Regions from separate parts of the Sporosarcina sp. P20a genome, predicted to be linked through region 1. Evidence: riboswitches for the same ligand, from Rfam matches in the RefSeq annotation. Region 1 holds a riboswitch; each other region holds the start of a gene.
The links. Region 1 has a riboswitch for thiamine pyrophosphate ahead of CSV72_RS10045 (ABC transporter ATP-binding protein). Riboswitches for the same ligand answer to the same signal wherever they lie in the genome.

Region 1 (4,665 bases):
GGATCCTTGTCCCCGACTTTCAACTTCGTAATGGATTCAAGAACTGCATTGCGTTTATAGAAAATGTGAATCTTATCATTTTCATTGACTGCGTTATCAATTAGTGAAGTAGATGATCCTTCATTAACATCAACAACCCACTGATCACTGCCATGTAAGCTTCCATTTTGAACGTTGTTAATCGATACAAAATTCTCTTTCGCTTGATCCAACTCGTAAGGAATATTTTGTTCTTTTAGCAACTGTTCAACCACTTGTACAATCGTACTGCCTGTTTCGAAAGTTACTTCAGTATCTGAAAGAATCGGTGCATCTAACCCATCGATGTTCACGTGGGCTGCAGGTTGCTCTGCTATTAAAGCAATTCGATTCCAAACAGAATTTCCCGCTTTCATGTCTGCAAGCGCAAGCAATACTTGTTCTGTTGCCATTAAGTTCGCTCTCGGATCTTTAGCTTTCCACTTATAAGAGCCATCTCCAAACTGGAAACCTTTTATTGCATCTACTACTGTCTGATCGCCTACATGCCAATTTTCTGCTAGTACATTTTCATTGACTGCAGCTAGACCCCAAATCGCTGTCGCTGTGGAGTTGGCATTATCACCCATTCCAATTTTACCAGGTGAATTAAATCCACCAGTGGTTAAATCTAATTGTCTAGCTCGTAATAAGTTCTTCGTTCTCTTAATAGCTGCATCTGCCGCCTCTTCCCCTTGATAGTTCGACAAAGCAATCATGCCCATACCTGTCATATCTGGGTCTGAATCCGGACCGAAGAATGAATATCCGCCATCTTCATTTTGGTTATCGATTAAAAACTGGAGTGCTTTTTGTTTCTTATCCGCATTCCACTCGCCTAAATCGGCACCTAGACGTTCGCCTGTATCCATCGCAAGCAAAGCCCACATATGTTTATTAATGCCGCCAAATGAGCCTGTCTCTTCATTTTGTTGTGACGCCAATTCTACATAAAGATTCCGATTCGTTTCCCATGCATCAGCTGGATCTTCGTTCATTGCAAGTAATCCGAAGATAAAGCGAATATGCTCTGTGCCATGATGTATAGGTTCCAGATTACCTGGATCTTTTCTTTGCCAATCTGGTAATTTCCACTTACCATCATTCAGATCTTCACCTGCCGCGTAAAGTCCGACTAATGTTTGCCATGAATCCAATTTCATTCCTTTGTTTTTATAAAACTGAACGGTTTTAGCTAGTAATTCTTCCACATCTGTCTGCTCGACAACTGTTCCTTTTGTATTCTCTACACCTGTATCCACCGCTTGTACTGTCGGGGTTACAAACGACAATACCAACATCAAACTTAGCAACACAGATAATATCTTACTTATTCGACTACCATTCCTCAACGACTCCTACCCCCTATTTTTTTCAATAAAAAAATCCCGCCTCCGGAAAGAGACAAGGATGGATGGATGCGTGTTTAGACATACATAATACAACACAACATACATACCTTTTTCCGGAAGGTTGTAAGCATGGTATTATGGTAAGTCTCCTGACTTTTGGATACAAACGCAACTTCACCCTTCCCAGTACGAATACCAGTGGTTGTCTGAAGTCACTTTCCAATTACAGTGGCCGGACCGTCCAGGATTTTCACCTGATTCCTTTTTAAGTCTTGCAAGCTAGCAAGACACCAAAATACGCTATAAACTACTATTAATCATAAGGAGTCGACATAACAATTGCAATAGCAAGATTTTTGACGTGTAAGGTGTTTTCCAAATTCCTATAATTGACCAATTTATTCCTGTCCTATCTTGACTATCTTTTCAGACTATGTAACGATAAGAGATGGATAAACACTAGGGGTGCTTTAGCTGAGAGAGGCATTCGCCTTAACCCTTGAACCTGCACTAGATAATGCTAGCGGAGGGAAGTGGACATATGACGGATTTCGACCGTACTATGCAACCGCTTCGCACATAGAAGTGGTTTTTTTTGTGTGTATTTTTTGAGGAAATGAGAAGTGGTAATCATATGACTACTAATGTTTTAGAATTTACGAATGTATCCTTTCATTATCAAGCAACGAACGCTTCGAAACCAACTGCTATTTTCGATCAAGTCGATTGGCATGTGAATGAAGGCGAATTTGTCAGCATCATTGGACCAAGCGGATACGGAAAAAGCACGTTGTTCCGACTCATCACGGGTCTTGAGAATCCTGACAGTGGAGAGATTTCATTGAACGGAGAAGCGACAGCAAAGCGGTTAGGCAAAGTCGGTTATATGCCGCAGCAAGACTTACTCATGCCATGGCGAACCATTCTTGAAAATGTTCGACTGCCACTGGAACTTCAAGGAAGTACACCTTCATCAGATGAAATTATCCAGCTACTCGCTGATTTCGGATTGCCTGGAGAAGAAAACGCCTACCCTGGAAATTTATCAGGCGGGATGCGACAACGTGTTTCCTTTTTGCGAACAATCTTAACAGGTTCCACTATTTTCTTGCTGGACGAGCCATTCAGCGCTCTAGATGCGATTACACGGCTGACGATGCAAGAGTGGTTAATCGACCAATGGCAAAAGCTCGACAAAACGATCGTCTTCATCACACATGATATCGACGAAGCACTATTTCTATCGGATCGCATCTTTGTACTCGCTGAAAAACCGGTGCAGACGATTCGCGAAGTCATCGTACCACTCAGCCGACCACGTACTATGCGCGACTTGGCACGACCTAAACTGATAGAACTGAAAGAGCAACTCATCAGCGAGCTTCGTTCGGAGGCGCGGCTATGAAGAACATCACTTCGTATAGTTGGTCACTACTTTTCGTTGCGATTGTACTTGGTTTATGGGAAATCAGCGCACGTCTATACGACAAAAGCTTTCTCTTCCCGTCGCCCTCAGCGATTCTGATTCGATTATGGGAGCTGAAAACGGAGCTTTTTATCCACCACTTACCTCCGACAGCGTTAACGATTTTGATTGGCTTATCGATTTCGATCATAATCGGATCGACACTGGCAATTGCCATGTATAGTAAGAAACCGATCGAGCAGGCGTTTTACCCTATTCTGATCGCGTCGCAAACGATTCCGGTGATCGCGCTAGCACCGATTTTCGTCTTGTGGTTTGGCTACAGTATTTGGAGTAAAGTGGCGGTCACCGTACTGATCACGTTTTTCCCCATTACCGTCAGCGTTTTTGACGGCTTACGCTCGTCAGATAAAAACTTACGTGAATTAATGCTGACAATGGGCGCATCAGCAAAAGATATCTTCTATAAATTAGACCTACCTTCCGCTTTGCCGTCTTTCTTCTCCGGACTCAAAGTGGCGGTCACACTTAGCGTAATCGGTGCGGCTATTGGGGAATGGCTAGGCGCTCAGGCGGGGCTTGGGTATTTCAGCAGAAGAATGATGACGCAATTTGACAGTGCCGCCGTCTTCGCACCGATCGTCTTGCTTTCTGCAGTAGGCATTATCTTCTTTCTACTCGTCGTCGTATTGGAAAAACACTTTTTACAATGGAGGAATCACCAATGAAAAAACGTCTGTTCCTTAGCCTTACGTTTCTACTTTTATTGCTAGCTGGATGTACGAATAATACGCCTGCTACAGATCAAGAAGAGACACCGAACAATGAAAAGAAAAAAGTCAGCATCATGCTCGACTGGTATCCGAATGCAGTACATAGCTATATTTATGTAGCCCAGGAAAAAGGCTATTTCAATGAAGAAAACGTGGAATTGGACATTCAATTCCCTGCCAATCCGACAGACCCTATGAACTTGACCGCAGCAGGAAAAGTGACACTTGGACTGTATTACCAACCGGATGTCATTTTAGCGCAAGCCAATGAAGACATTCCAATTAAAGCAATCGCTTCTATCGTGCGTGAACCGCTAAATTACACCGTCATGCTAGAGGAAAGTCCGATTCAATCTCCTAAAGATCTCGAAGGCAAAACGATTGGCTACCCTGGGATTCCATTAAACGAATCTCTAATTAAAACGATGGTCACAAATGACGGCGGCGATTATGACAAAGTGAATATGATCGACGTTGGATTTGAACTCGAATCTTCACTCGTTTCAAAACGTGCCGATGCCGTGACAGGAACATTTATTAACCACGAAGTGCCTGTCATGAACTCAAAAGGATTCAAAACGCGCTACTTTAATCCAGTAGACTATGGTGTACCGAATTATAGTGAAATCGTGTTGTTAACGAGTGACGATACGTGGGATAAAGAACGAGACGCAATCCAAGCGTTCTGGCGGGCAGCACAAAAAGGCTATGAATTCATGGTAGAACAGCCTGAAGAAGCTCTCGACCTCTTGCTGAACAACCAAGATCAAGCAAACTTCCCGTTAGACAAAGCAATTGAAACAGAAAGTTTGAATGTGTTATTGCCGAAGATGGATACAGAAGGTGAAGCATTTGGGACACTGGACGAAACGTCTTGGGAAGAAGTACGAGACTGGCTACATGAAATGGAAATGATCAAGACAAAACCTGAAATCGACGACATGATTTTAGATATCAGTACGGGTGAAATGTTTTCTAAAATTACAAAGTAACACATAAAAAAGGCTATTGCGGATGTCTCCATGACTGATCGCAATAGCCTTTTTCAATTATATGAGATTAAGGTAACACCGTAAACTTCACAGCAAACGACTTC
Region 2 (4,665 bases), on a different contig from region 1:
AAACTTAATGAAGTTTTAGCGCGTCCAGAAGGTGAGAAGTACAAAAAAGAAATAATCGAAGAAGCAAACTCGAATGTTGTGTCGATGGCTAAAATAAGTGGCTGTGGCGCTGCAACTCTTGCTGGTTTTGCACATACTGGAGCCTTTACTGGGCTTATGACAGTTGCAGGTGTTAGTGGTCCAGCAGGATGGGCTTTAGGTACTGTTGTTGGCGGGGTATGGCTAGCAGGGAGTGCGGCAGCTGGGTGTTTAAAATAATCTATAGATTAAATACTGAGATTAATACTCAAAAGCCCTCCAGCAATGGAGGGCTTTTGAGTGTAACTTACTTAGTAAAGGGGTACATTGAAAATGTCTGCGATTTCAGATCCTGTTATTATGATGAAAATGACTCACCAAGGTCCGCATTGTAAAGGGACGAGGTGGGTCATTTTTTATTGTACCAACTTCAAATTCAACTTTTAAAGGACAACGGCTAAAAGTATTTGTGTAATCGGGCGCGTGAATGGAAAACGATATTGAGTCACAATACCGATGAGTTTTTCAGGAAGCTAAAAGAGCACAAATCCTGTTCTTGAATAGCAGAACATGTATTAATAATGGACACTCTCGATCTTCAAGCATTTCATACACTTCCTATATGTTACGTTTTCTGTATATTCGTGTATGCACTGTGCTTGCAGGAGAGCCAACTGTTCTTCTAACTGATGAAGATTTCGGCGTTTTACAGAGATCTGATGAATTAACTGTTCGGTTGTCATAACTCCATTCACTCCTTATTAAAGATAGATTTCAGCACCGGATTTTTTAAATTCTTCAGCTTTCTCCTTCATGCCACTTTCCATTGCTAGCTTCTCTTCTAAACTGTTTTCATCAGCGTATTTTCTAATGTCGTGTGAAATTCGCATACTGCAAAATTTAGGTCCGCACATCGAACAGAAGTGGGCGATCTTGGCTCCTTCAGCCGGCAATGTTTCATCATGATATTCCATCGCGCGTTCAGGATCCAAACTTAAATTAAATTGATCTCGCCAACGGAATTCGAAACGGGCTTTTGATAATGCGTCGTCACGTTTGTGTGCATTCGGATGACCTTTAGCTAAATCAGCTGCATGGGCTGCAATTTTATACGTAATGACGCCTTCACGCACATCATCTTTATTCGGTAAACCAAGATGTTCTTTAGGAGTTACATAGCATAACATTGCCGTTCCGAACCAACCGATCATAGCTGCACCAATAGCAGATGTGATGTGGTCATAGGCAGGCGCAATATCTGTCGTTAAAGGACCGAGCGTATAGAAAGGTGCTTCTTGGCAAATCTCCATTTGCTTATCAACGTTTTCCTTAATCAAATGCATTGGCACATGTCCAGGACCTTCTACCATGACTTGCACATCATGTGTCCAAGCAATTTTCGTCAGTTCGCCAAGTGTTTCAAGTTCAGCGAATTGTGCCTCGTCATTGGCATCAGCAATTGAGCCGGGACGTAATCCATCTCCTAATGAAAACGCGATATCGTACTGTTTCATAATTTCACATATATCTTCAAAGTGTGTGTAGAGAAAACTTTCTTTATGATGCAACATACACCACTGAGCCATAATAGAACCACCCCGTGAGACAATTCCAGTCACACGATGAATCGTCATGGGAATATAACGCAGCAGAACACCCGCATGGATTGTAAAGTAGCTGACACCCTGCTCTGCCTGCTCGATCAATGTGTCGCGGAATACTTCCCATGAGAGATCCTCCACTTTGCCGTTTACTTTTTCCAACGCTTGATATAGTGGTACCGTTCCTACTGGGACAGGGGAGTTGCGGATGATCCATTCACGTGTTGTGTGAATGTTCTTTCCTGTTGACAAATCCATGATATTGTCTGCACCCCAACGTGTAGCCCATGTCATTTTTTCCACTTCTTCAGCAATCGATGAGGAGACCGCAGAATTACCGATATTCGCATTGATTTTCACATGGAATTTACTTCCGATAATCATCGGTTCCGCTTCTGGGTGGTTAATATTAGACGGAATAATTGCCCGTCCTATCGCTACTTCATCCCGTACAAGTTCAGGCGTTACATTTTCACGGATTGCAATGAACTCCATTTCAGGTGTAATGATTCCTTTGCGCGCATAATGCATTTGTGTAACATTCATACCGCTTTTTGCACGTAATGGCTTACGTTTCAACAATGGAAATTCTGCATCTTTTTGCATATTTTCTAGTGAACGATATCCATTATCCCGCGGCTTCACTTGCCTGCCTTCATACTCTTCCACGTCATTTCGTTCAATTATCCAGCTCTTCTTGATAATTGGAAGTCCTTTTTTGATATCCACTTGAAAACCAGCTTCCGTATATTTACCACTTGTATCATACACACGGAAAGGTTCATTCGCTATTTCACCTTGATCAGTTACAGTTGGTGATAGCTCAATTTCACGCATCGGTACGAGTATGTCTGGACGACTTCCTCGTACGTAAATCTTTCTACTGGCTGGAAAACATTCATGGATATGGATTTCTTCTTGCTTCTCTTGCATTTTGTCATCGTCTCCTTTTAAGGGGCGACATGACTCGATTTAAGTGATGGGAATCGGCAACAAAAAAGACCAGTTCCGTATATAGGACCTGGTCTTCAAAACGCAAAAATACGCGTCGCTGATAAAATGAAAACTTCCCTACGCTGGTACGAGCCAGATCAGGTCCAAAGAGTCCGGAATGCGTGTACTATCATTCCATCTCAGTCCAATAACGTTGGACACCCCTAGTTATAGTATTTAATTGTTCGAACAGGAACAGTCTACCATACCTTAATCGGTTTTCAAAGAGTAATTATACTTTTAATTTCCATAGATTCCGTTATTTTCATGTAACTAGTGTGATCGGTGAGGAAACAGAAATGCATAATCAGAAGAAAACCTCCAAAATACTGTACATTCAGTCCTATAGTAAGTTTGTAGAAAAGTATATCGCTGGCTTGTCTGTAAAGATAGATCTATGGACAAGCTATTTTTATAAAAGATTTCAACACCACTCAAGAAAGCATGTAATGACGAGATGTGAATGTCTTTGTATGACTTGTAAGATGCATAAGTAGTGATGACGTGAGATAATCAAAAATGAAAAAACAAAAGAGGGAAGGAGCAAAGTAGTAGAGCTTACATCGTATAACATATCTGGGATTGAGAAGGATGAATGCTATGGGAAAGTAAAGTCAAATACATATTCTGTTTTTCATCTTGGTGCATGTCATTATGTGCCTCAAGTATGCAGTAATTGAAGCAATGATTTTATTGTAGTCTAGACACGCTTGCATACAGCTAATTAGAAATATCATTCCTATGGAGGAGGTAACCAATATATGTCCTATGTTTTACTCATTATTGGATTTGTATTATTAATAAAAGGAGCCGACTATTTCGTGGATGGTTCTTCAAATATCGCAAGACTTTTACAAATTCCGCCTATATTGATTGGGTTGACTATTGTAGCACTTGGAACTAGCTCACCAGAAGCGACGGTCAGTATAATTGCAGCGATGGGCGGAAACGCGGACGTTGCAGTAGGGAACGTAGTGGGAAGTAATATATTCAATATTACCATCGTTGTCGGAATGGCAGCATTTCTGTTTCCGTTGAAGGTACAAAGTGAAACGATCCGTAAAGAGATTCCGTTCACTTTACTGGCAGGTATAGTTATGTTGGTGTTGATGAGTGATATGGCACTACAAGGCTTCAGCAGCAATATGATTACGCGCGGTGATGGGATTATCTTCTTACTATTCCTTTCGATCTTTATGTACTATGTGATTGAACTTGGCCTCCGAAGCCGTCAAAATGCTACGCTTACACAAACCACTGAGAATGTGAAGTGGGGGAAGAATATACTAATTACCCTAGTCGGGCTGTCGGCAATTATTTTCGGAGGAGATTTAGTCGTTAGTAACGCCACGAAAATAGCTTATTCTCTTGGCATGAGTGAAACATTGGTAGGTCTTACGATCATCGCAATCGGTACTTCTCTGCCTGAATTAGTTACATCGATTTCAGCGGCATTGAAAAAGGAAAGCGAAATTGCTTTAGGGAACATCGTCGGGAGTAATATTTTCAACATCCTGTTTGTTCTCGGGGCTTCCTCTGTCATCACGCCCATCGCGGTGAACGATAAAGTATTTATTGACGTCATCATTATGCTTGTATTGACCTTAGTATTGTTGCTATTCGCTAGAACGGGCTTCAAAATTGGTAAGCGTGAAGGTCTTATGCTAGCTGTAGCGTACGTTTTGTATCTAGTGTATGTTATTTTACGTAATTAAGAAAAAATCACCAAGTTTGCTATAACGGGACTTGCTTACTCTTATGTACAACAGGGCAAAAGAGTCGATCATCGGCATGCCGATCAATAAGAGAAGGCTACTCTCCATTCATTCATGGAAAGTAGCCTTTTTTATCTGTATGGCATGATCTATAGTTATCTCCACTTATAGCCGATGCCCCAAACTGTCACCAAAATTTCGTCAATAGGGAAATTTGATTTCCTCAACTTATCTCGTAGATTTCGAATATGCGAATCGACTGTTCGAACTTCCGTATACGTATCATATTCCCAAGCTACTTGAAGCAAGTCTTCCCGTGTGAACGTCCGATTTGGCCG
Region 3 (4,665 bases), on a different contig from region 1:
TCCGATGGGTGCAAACAGTTCTTGCCGAGAATATTTACCGATCAAGTCGTCACAAGCCCTTCAGTCGGACTGCTAGCTACACCATAATCACGGACCGGCATACGTCCAGCTTTATAACCGAGACGTCCCGCTTCAATCGCGAGCTTCATTGCTTCCGCCATCATGATAGGATTGGCGGCTTCCGATACTGCCGTATTCAACAATACACCGTCTGCGCCGAGTTCCATCGCAAAAGCTGCGTCTTTTGGAGAGCCGACTCCTGCGTCAATGATGACGGGTACATTGGATTGCTCAATAATAAATGACAAGTTCAATGGGTTCAGAATGCCTCTGCCCGAACCAATCGGTGCAGCACCCGGCATAATAGCGTGAACACCTAATTCGCATAGTTTTCTCGCAAGTACTACATCGTCTGACGTATAGGGCAATACAATGAAGCCTTCCTCTAACAGCATTTCAGAAGCGCGTAATGTTTCCACGGGATCAGGAAGCAGCGAACGGCTACATCCAATGATTTCAACCTTTACCATGTCGCAAAGTCCGGATGCTTTGGCGAGACGTGCGATATGTACGGCTTCTTCTGCTGTACTCGCTCCTGCTGTATTTGGCAGCAATGTATAGCGCGTCAAATCAAGTCGCTCTAGGAAATTGGGCTGTGATGCTTCGAAAATATCCATGCGTCGTACCGCAAACGTCAGGATTTCTGCTTCCGATACAGCGACTGCTTGTTCCTGTATTTTAAATGAAGGATATTTCCCTGTACCTAATAATAATCGTGAAGAGAATTCTTTATCTGCAATTTTTAACATCTTCATCCGCCTCCTACAAAATGTATGATTTCAATTTGGTCTCGGTCCATGATCGGTGCGTCGTAGTGATCTTTCTCCAAAATCTCTTTGTTTTTCTCCACAATCAAAATGCGATCACCAAGTCCTAAATGTTCAAGTAACTGCTGAATCGTCCCTACTTCTGAAACAACTGAATACGATTTTCCGTTCAGATCAATCATTTTCTCCATAAGATACCTCTCCTATTCTATAACTTTGTAAGATTTCCAGTGAACGCATAGGAGATAATACGGCCGCACCTGCTACGTTATTTCGTTGTAAAATGGGCAGGTGATGCGGCTGAATTCCGCCGATCGCATACACGGGAACCGAACTACACTCAGCAATAGAAAACAATTCTTCCGTTCCGCGCGCTGGCAGTCCAGGCTTCGATGACGTCTTGAAAATATGCCCGTACAGGAGCCAATCAGCACCTTCTTGCGTAGCTTCCTTTGCTTCCTTCAATGAATGAATCGAGCAACCGAAAGTGAGCTCAGGAAATTTTCGATGTGCCTCCCGTAACGGCATACCATAACCAGTCAGCTGTACTTTTGAGAGGTTCAGTCTTCTAGCTAAGTGAGGTCTGGCATGAAGAATGAGCTTGTCGAGTGGAAATTCAGTACTGGCAAGACGCGTAACTAGATCTACTAGTTGTTCGTCTGTCTTGGACTTTTCCCGCAAAATGATGGCATCAAGAAGCGGTGCTGTCTGCAACAAATCTAGTGCCAGTTCATCAACCGAAAGACGGTCGTCGGTCACGCCAAGTAATTTCATTCATTCCCCTCCAATAGAAAAAACCACTTCCCGAATCGGAAAGTGGTAGAAATGTCGACAGAAATACATACGGAACGACTCGCCACTTCCCTCCGCAGGTGCTAACCTGTTCAGGTAATAAGGGTTTCAGAGCCACACTCTTTTCTCAGTCCTTGTGAAGGATTCCCCTAATGGTCAAAATATTTGGTTTTCAGAACTAGCGTATCATGCCCATGGTGGAATGAAAAGAGTTTTTTTGAATAAGTACTCATCCCGCAATTTAATTGCCGATATCGATTTCTACAACAATTACAGTGATCGTTAAGGATGCTTGTTTCTAGTGGAGCCAAATCAATATGTGTCTTGATGGGGGGTAGGTATTCTACTTAGTACGAATTTCAAATAGCGCTCCGAAAATAGGTAGAACGTAATTGTATGAAAGTATATGATAATTTCCTCCTCTTCAAGTGTATTTATTATCCTAAGTATAAGATTATTTTGTGAAATCTACGTTGAAGTCCGTCAAGTTTCGTCAAACAATACTTTTTCTTCTCGTCAAAGTGCTTTATACTGAATAAGTAGTACACATTTATGAATAGAGGAGAATCGTACGGATGAAATTAACCTATTCTGGTAAAACGAAAGACGTCTACCGCTTGGAAGATGGCCACGTGCTATTGAAATTCAAGGATGATGTAACAGGGGAAGATGGTGTATTCGATCCAGGTGCCAACACAGTAGGCCTGACGATTGATGGTGCTGGGAAGTCCGGACTTCGCATGACACAATACTTTTTTGAGAAATTGGCGGAGCAAAACATACCGACACATTACATCGATGCCAATCTGGACGAAGTAACGATGACGGTGAAGCCTGCTACGGTCTTTGGTAAAGGATTAGAAGTGATTTGTCGATACCGTGCGGTCGGAAGTTTCTTGCGCAGATTCGGTGCGTACGCTGAAGAAGGACAAGTACTTGATGCTTTCGTGGAAGTGACATTGAAAGACGACGAACGTCGAGATCCACCTATTTCAGAAGATGCTTTGGCCCAACTTCACATTTTGACGCATGAAGAATACGCAACACTTAAAGAATTAACTCAGCAAATTTCTGAAGTAGTCCGTTCAGAGATGGCCGAAAAAGGTTTAGAGCTATATGATATTAAATTGGAGTTTGGTCGTGATCCTGAGCGGAATATCATGTTGATCGATGAAATTTCAGGAGGCAATATGCGCGTTTATCAAGGTGATACATATATTGCACCAATGGAATTAGAAAAGATATTATTTTCATAAAATTCAACCGGAAACGAAAAATGTTTCCGGTTTTTTATATTCTCTCTCAGGCTATACGCTGACTGGCTTAGCTGAGTTTTACTTTTTAATCAAATAAATAAATAGATATATTTACTGTTGACAACGTTTTCGGAGTTTCCTATAATAGCAACCAGTGTCACAGGCGACACCTAGTTTGCTTCTTCGCCAGTGTGTGAACGTTGGTTGGATGAATGCGTATGGTAGTAAATTTTAGATAATGAAAGTGTCTTTCATATCAGCGAATCGTTAATATATCTGCTGTTTCCATGAACAAAAGCTCCCCGCTTTTGTAAAGGCGCTCTTTTTTGCTCTTCATACTGCAAGGCAGAAAGATAGCACCCATAGTAGCCAGCAAGAATCTCCATTTTGGCTTTTCTACGTAAGTACCCTTGCTATATCCGCTAGATTCATAACTAGAATCTGCCGAGTGTATGTGCTCGGTCCGTAAAAACCTCACATTAATGACTATTCGACGAACGTATTGGAAGTAGATCGTGTTCTCGGGTAACGAAGCACACATCTTAGAAATTCACAGATGATGAATACTTGTACAACTACATGTAAGAGAACTTGGAGGAGAAACTGTTTGGACACAAAACACAAAGTTTCGATTGCAGGACTAGATCCGAACGATCCGTATTCATTTCGTATTCCGACTGTAAATGATGGAAAGTTCATCTGGCAGCTCATTAAGGATACGAACGTACTTGATTTGAATTCCTCTTACAGCTATTTGCTGTGGGCAGACCAATTCAGCGATACGAGTATTATCGTAGAAGATCATGGAAAGCTTGTAGGCTTCATTTCAGGCTTTATTCAACCAAAAGCGCAAGATACATTGTTTATCTGGCAAGTCGCAGTCGATGAATCGGTACGTGGTAAGCGTATAGCTTCCCATATGCTGCATACGATTTTGCAAAGTGATGCATGTCGAAATATTCGCTATCTAGAAGCGACCGTCACACCATCTAATGAGGCGTCCACTAAGTTATTTACAGGCTTAGCACGTGATTTGGAGACGGAATGCACGATTACGGATGGCTATACGACAGATCAATTCCCTGGTGGCGGGCATGAATCAGAAGAACTGTTCCGCATTGGACCATTCTGAGAAACAAGCCGATTGCCGCAACATGACACGGGAAAATACAGAATCTAACGGAGGAATTAATTACACATGGTACTGACAAAAAGTCAGAAAGTAATGGAAGTATTCGAGAATCGCGAGTCGCAAGTGAGAAGTTACAGCAGAAGTTTCCCAACAGTATTCAACAAAGCAAAAGGCTATAAGATGTGGGACACGGAAGGTAAAGAATATATCGATTTCTTCGCCGGCGCAGGTGCTTTAAACTACGGCCATAACAACGATAGAATGAAAGAAAAGCTGATTGAATATATTCATGATGATGGAATTTCACATAGTTTGGATATGGGGACGACGGTCCGAAAAGAATTTCTTGAACGATTTAACGAAGTGATCTTGCAGCCGCGAAACATGGACTATAAAGTAATGTTTCCTGGTCCTACTGGGACGAATACAGTTGAGAGTGCGCTGAAAATCGCCCGCAAAGTTACGGGACGTCAAAATATTGTAAGCTTTACAAATGGTTTCCACGGCATGACGCTTGGTGCGTTGTCTGTAACAGGCAACTCATACAACCGCGATGGAGCCGGAGTACCGCTTACCAATACGACCTCTATGCCGTATGATACGTTTTTAGAAGAAGGGCAATCATTGAACTTCCTAAAAAAGTATTTAGCAAATGCAA
Region 4 (4,665 bases), on a different contig from region 1:
TTTCGGGTTCTAGCGCAAGAGGATTGCAGTGGATGAATAAGAAAACTAAACGTGGTCGAATTTCTTTCAAAACAGAAAAAGATGATCACGTATCCATAATAGTCGATAAAGTAAAACCGACCATTACACCCATCAATAAAAATGGTGTGAAATTTAATGTGGAAGTAGATGTCGAAGCATCACTGAGTACAAAGGAAGGCTCCATTTCGATAAAAGATATCCAGAAAAGATTGGAGGAAGAGATATCTAAACAAATTTTAGAGACATACAAAGAGGCTATAGAAAAAAACATTGACGTCTATCGATTTTCCGAACAGTTATACAGAAAAGACTTGAACACGTGGAAGAAATATGAGCAAGACGGAGGAATTGAACTAACAGAGGAATCAATCAGTAAGTTGAACGTACGGGTCACCAAGCTTAATTCAGACCGAAAGAGTTTTCAAGAAACGATCAAATAGCACGACTTAGTCAAGTAAACCGCCGCAATCCACTATGGACTGCGGCGGTTTATTATTAATTACATGTCACGTAACGCCAATAATTATCTCCAAGCACACCAGTCAAATACGCTAACCCTTCACTTTCAGTACGATGCACCGATCGCCAGTCCTCGTCATCAAGTGCTAAATAGATTTCATGATGAGGCGCATCATTATGATAACCAACTAAGTCTAAGTTCCCATTCCGATCCAAATGAGCTTTCACTTCATAATGAATAGGTGGCGAAGCAGTTAGTGGGTTGCCCACGTCATGGTTGATTGCAAAATGAACTTCAGTCGATTTCCCTTCTAATCGCTCAATTTCTATACCGTCTACAGACGCATGGTCATGGCGCTTATATCGTTTCATATAATTCATACCAATTGTTGGTCCGGTTGCTTTTGTAAATTGAAGTGTGCTATCTCCTGCGACAAACTGTCCTTCTATATCCACACGTGTGCGGAAACTTTTCCCTTCCGGATTAAAGTCTCGATCATCCCCCGTAAAGTATGAAATAGGTGAAAAGAGATTTGGATTCTTTATAATATCTTCCTTTAAAAACGTCGTATAGCGGAACTTCCATTGCTTCACTTCATTTAATTTTTTTCTGTCAGCTATCGGTGTGAGTAATTGATCCCGTTGCTTTACACGCACAGAAAAGGTGTAGACTTCTTCTGTTGGTTTATTATTCGGATTCGGGGGCATAATCACTTCATACACTTTTGATGCGATTGACTTACTGATATTCATTTTCTGATTGCTATCAATCAACGGGCATGTTGCCGACACACTGTAAACGACCGACTCCGAAGAACTTACCTCGCGATCAATAAAACGATTATCAGCAATTGTTTCGAGGTATTGACCGTTACGGTAAATATCGAATTTCTCCACGTCCTTAATCCACTCCCACGACAGAGCAATTTGTGAGGAGGCGGCAATCGTCGTGATCACTAGTCGTTGTAAAGGATGTTCATCTTCTTGTACCGCGGTCAGGGCAGATGTCTGGATAACAATTACATCTCGAACCCATCCTTCCTCTACTCGTTCCACTGTATACTGGAAAGGATGTGATGGGTCTAGCTGCCCATCTGTAAACTTCGGGGCCGTTCCTTCATATACTTGCTGGTCATTTTTATAGACACGATAATAACCACCTGTGTCACTCCACGTAAACGATATATCATCCATTGAATGGTCCATTTGTTGAATTTCGAATAATTTCTCCATTTGCGATCTGCTCCCTTTTATCTATTTCATCTGAAACAGTTATACGCCTTCAGATAATTATGTAACATTCAGCATATAGTTATACCTCTTCCTCTATGCGCAATCGCTCATTTCCACGTACTTCCACCCCATTATTCCAGTATCGTTTTAACCTTTTTCATGTATATGATATAATTAGCCTGTCTGATACATAGCAACCACTAGGGGTGCCTACTTTTTGGCTGAGATGCAATTACGCAAACCCTTTGAACCTGATCTAGTACATACTAGCGGAGGAAAGTGGGTAGTTTTCATACCCAACCGCCCATCAATGCATGGGCTTTTTGTATATATACCTTTAAAGGAAGGAAGAGAAACATGCAGCTTATTCAACAACTTCGTCAAAAGCAACCGCTCGTTCATTGCATTACAAATTTTGTAGTCGCGAATTTCCAAGCAAATGGTTTACTTGCAATAGGTGCATCTCCCGTTATGGCGGATGCAGTAGAGGAAGCAGAAGATATTGCAAAAATTGCCGCTTGCAGTATTTTAAATATTGGCACGTTAAAGCAACAAACAGTGGACGCAATGATTTTAGCTGGAAACAGTGCCCGTGCAGCAGGAAAACCTGTTGTACTAGACCCGGTTGGTGCAGGCGCCACCCCTTTTCGTAAAGCTAGCGTCCTGAAAGTACTGGACGAAGTAGATGTCACATTGATCCGCTGTAATACAGGGGAACTTGCTGCGATTGCAGATGTACCTTGGGCCGCTAAAGGTGTGGACGCAGGAGAAGGTTCTGCAGACATCGAAGATCTGGCGAAAAAGACTGCTCGTAAGTACAACTGTCTCGTAGCAGTATCGGGCGAAGTCGATATCGTCACGGACGGCCATTCCACATTGTCTATCACAGGCGGCCACCCTATGATGACTACCATAACCGGCACAGGATGTTTACTCAGTTCTGTCACAGGTGCTTTTCTCTCAGTAGGAATGGAACATCCTTTGGAAGCCGTTGCAGATGCACTTTTATTTTATAAACGAGCTGGTGAACAAACAGCGAAAATTTCCCGTGGTCCTGGAGACTTTGCTGTGAACTTCTTAAATATATTACATACATTGGATCGCGAATCGAAAACATCTTTAGCATAATAGACAGGAGGTTTTTCAATTGACAGTACAAGTAGCATTGACCATTGCAGGTTCGGATAGCGGAGGAGGAGCAGGAATTCAGGCCGACTTAAAGACATTTCAAGAGCTAGGTGTATTCGGAACGTCTGCGATCACCGCAGTGACTGCACAGAACACACATGGCGTTCACGGTGTATATCCGATACAGACCGACGGAGTCATAGCACAAATACGTGCAGTGCTTGATGACTTTGATGTAAAAGCATGTAAAACCGGCATGCTATTTTCGGCAGAAATCATTACTGAAGTTGCTGCGCTATTAAAAGAATATCCTCCAATTCCTTTAGTTATTGACCCTGTCATGATTGCAAAGGGCGGACAATCTTTATTGCAACAACAGGCGATTCAAGCATTAAAAGAACATTTACTACCACTGGCTACAATTGTTACACCGAATATTCCTGAAGCGGAAGTGCTGACTGGAATGAAAATACAGACAGACGAAGACATTCGGCAAGCCGCAACCGCTTTTATCCAGATGGGAGCGAAAGCCGTCGTGATGAAAGGCGGACACCGTAATGACGTGCTGGATGCAAAAGATTATTACGCGGACGCAGACGGTCAATCGTTCACTGTGACAACACCTTGGATTCAAACGAAAGATACACATGGAACTGGATGCACATTTGCAGCTGCTTTGACGAGTTTTCTAGCGAGAGGCTTTTCGTTGCCAGATGCAGTCGCCGAAGCAAAGCAGTTCATACAGGCTGCGATTGAACATGGCTTAAAGATTGGTTCAGGACACGGACCGACAAATCACTGGGCATACGGTGAGCTAAAAAAGGAGTTGCACTGATGCGAACGATGGAAGTGAGGAAAGCATTAGGCTTATATTTTGTAATGGGCACACCAAACTCGGGTAGTCAGGATCCATTAACAATAGTGGAAGCAGCTCTGCGCGGTGGTATCACATGTTTTCAGTTGCGTGAAAAAGGATCGAATGCACTTGAAGGCGAAGCTTTGCTCGGATTCGCCAAGAAGTGTCAGGCACTTTGCAGACTGTACCGCGTTCCTTTCATCATCAATGACGATGTGGATCTAGCATTGGCAATTAATGCAGACGGAGTTCATGTTGGACAAGATGACGAACAGGCAGACAGCGTGCGTCAGCGAATCGGTCCGGATAAATGGCTTGGAGTTTCTACTCACAACTCAAAAGAAGTACAACTCGCACAATCAATTGGTGCGGATTATATAGGACTAGGTCCGATTTATCCGACTTCGACCAAACTCGATGCTTCAGCCGTTGTAGGTACTGTTTTGGTAGAAGAAATCCATACTGCGTTTCCTAACATGCCGCTAGTTGCTATAGGTGGCATTACACTGGCTACTACTAGCTCCACTATCCAAGCTGGGGCAGATGGTGTAGCTGTTGTTTCTGCAATTGCATCGGCGAAAGATCCACAGTATGCAGCAAGCGATTTATTAAAAACCATTCACTCCTTTTTGAAATGAATGAGGTCCATATGAATACACGCAAAATGATGTTCATGACCATGTTTGTCGCAATCGCAGTTGCCGGCTCTGCGTTCGTTTCATTTCCTGCTGGTATCGCCAGAGCTTATCCCATACAACATGCTGTGAATGTCATAGTGGCAATTGTAATGGGTCCGGGGGCCGCTGTCATAGTAGCGTTTATGACAGGACTCGTACGCGTACTGACGGGAACAGGTTCACTGCTCGCATTTCCAGGCGGGATGATCGGCGCCGTTTTGGCCGGCATATTATATCAGCGTTTCAAAAACAATTGGAGTGCAGGTATTGGGGAGATAATCGGTACCGGTT

Region 2: another riboswitch for thiamine pyrophosphate. It lies ahead of thiC (phosphomethylpyrimidine synthase ThiC); the one in region 1 lies ahead of CSV72_RS10045 (ABC transporter ATP-binding protein).
Region 3: another riboswitch for thiamine pyrophosphate. It lies ahead of CSV72_RS05720 (thiamine phosphate synthase); the one in region 1 lies ahead of CSV72_RS10045 (ABC transporter ATP-binding protein).
Region 4: another riboswitch for thiamine pyrophosphate. It lies ahead of thiM (hydroxyethylthiazole kinase); the one in region 1 lies ahead of CSV72_RS10045 (ABC transporter ATP-binding protein).

The regions. Positions count from the first base shown of each region.
Region 1 is NZ_PDYT01000010.1:43,226-47,890, reverse strand. It holds gene CSV72_RS10050 (DUF4430 domain-containing protein) at 1-1,370, opposite strand, end outside; cobalamin riboswitch at 1,493-1,680, opposite strand; TPP riboswitch at 1,822-1,919, shown strand; gene CSV72_RS10045 (ABC transporter ATP-binding protein) at 2,005-2,775, shown strand; gene CSV72_RS10040 (ABC transporter permease) at 2,772-3,524, shown strand; gene CSV72_RS10035 (ABC transporter substrate-binding protein) at 3,521-4,561, shown strand; gene CSV72_RS10030 (S8 family peptidase) at 4,629-4,665, opposite strand, start outside.
Region 2 is NZ_PDYT01000002.1:22,775-27,439, reverse strand. It holds gene CSV72_RS03575 (hypothetical protein) at 1-258, shown strand, start outside; gene CSV72_RS17115 (hypothetical protein) at 641-763, shown strand; gene thiC (phosphomethylpyrimidine synthase ThiC) at 780-2,552, opposite strand; TPP riboswitch at 2,671-2,788, opposite strand; gene CSV72_RS03565 (calcium/sodium antiporter) at 3,374-4,327, shown strand; gene CSV72_RS03560 (response regulator transcription factor) at 4,483-4,665, opposite strand, start outside.
Region 3 is NZ_PDYT01000003.1:29,947-34,611, reverse strand. It holds gene CSV72_RS05735 (ThiF family adenylyltransferase) at 1-45, opposite strand, end outside; gene CSV72_RS05730 (thiazole synthase) at 42-815, opposite strand; gene thiS (sulfur carrier protein ThiS) at 812-1,018, opposite strand; gene CSV72_RS05720 (thiamine phosphate synthase) at 1,002-1,601, opposite strand; TPP riboswitch at 1,672-1,780, opposite strand; gene CSV72_RS05715 (phosphoribosylaminoimidazolesuccinocarboxamide synthase) at 2,195-2,875, shown strand; gene ectA (diaminobutyrate acetyltransferase) at 3,483-4,007, shown strand; gene ectB (diaminobutyrate--2-oxoglutarate transaminase) at 4,074-4,665, shown strand, end outside.
Region 4 is NZ_PDYT01000012.1:5,181-9,845, reverse strand. It holds gene CSV72_RS10645 (Ger(x)C family spore germination protein) at 1-461, shown strand, start outside; gene CSV72_RS10640 (DUF3238 domain-containing protein) at 517-1,713, opposite strand; TPP riboswitch at 1,906-2,008, shown strand; gene thiM (hydroxyethylthiazole kinase) at 2,071-2,841, shown strand; gene thiD (bifunctional hydroxymethylpyrimidine kinase/phosphomethylpyrimidine kinase) at 2,861-3,676, shown strand; gene thiE (thiamine phosphate synthase) at 3,676-4,335, shown strand; gene thiW (energy coupling factor transporter S component ThiW) at 4,347-4,665, shown strand, end outside.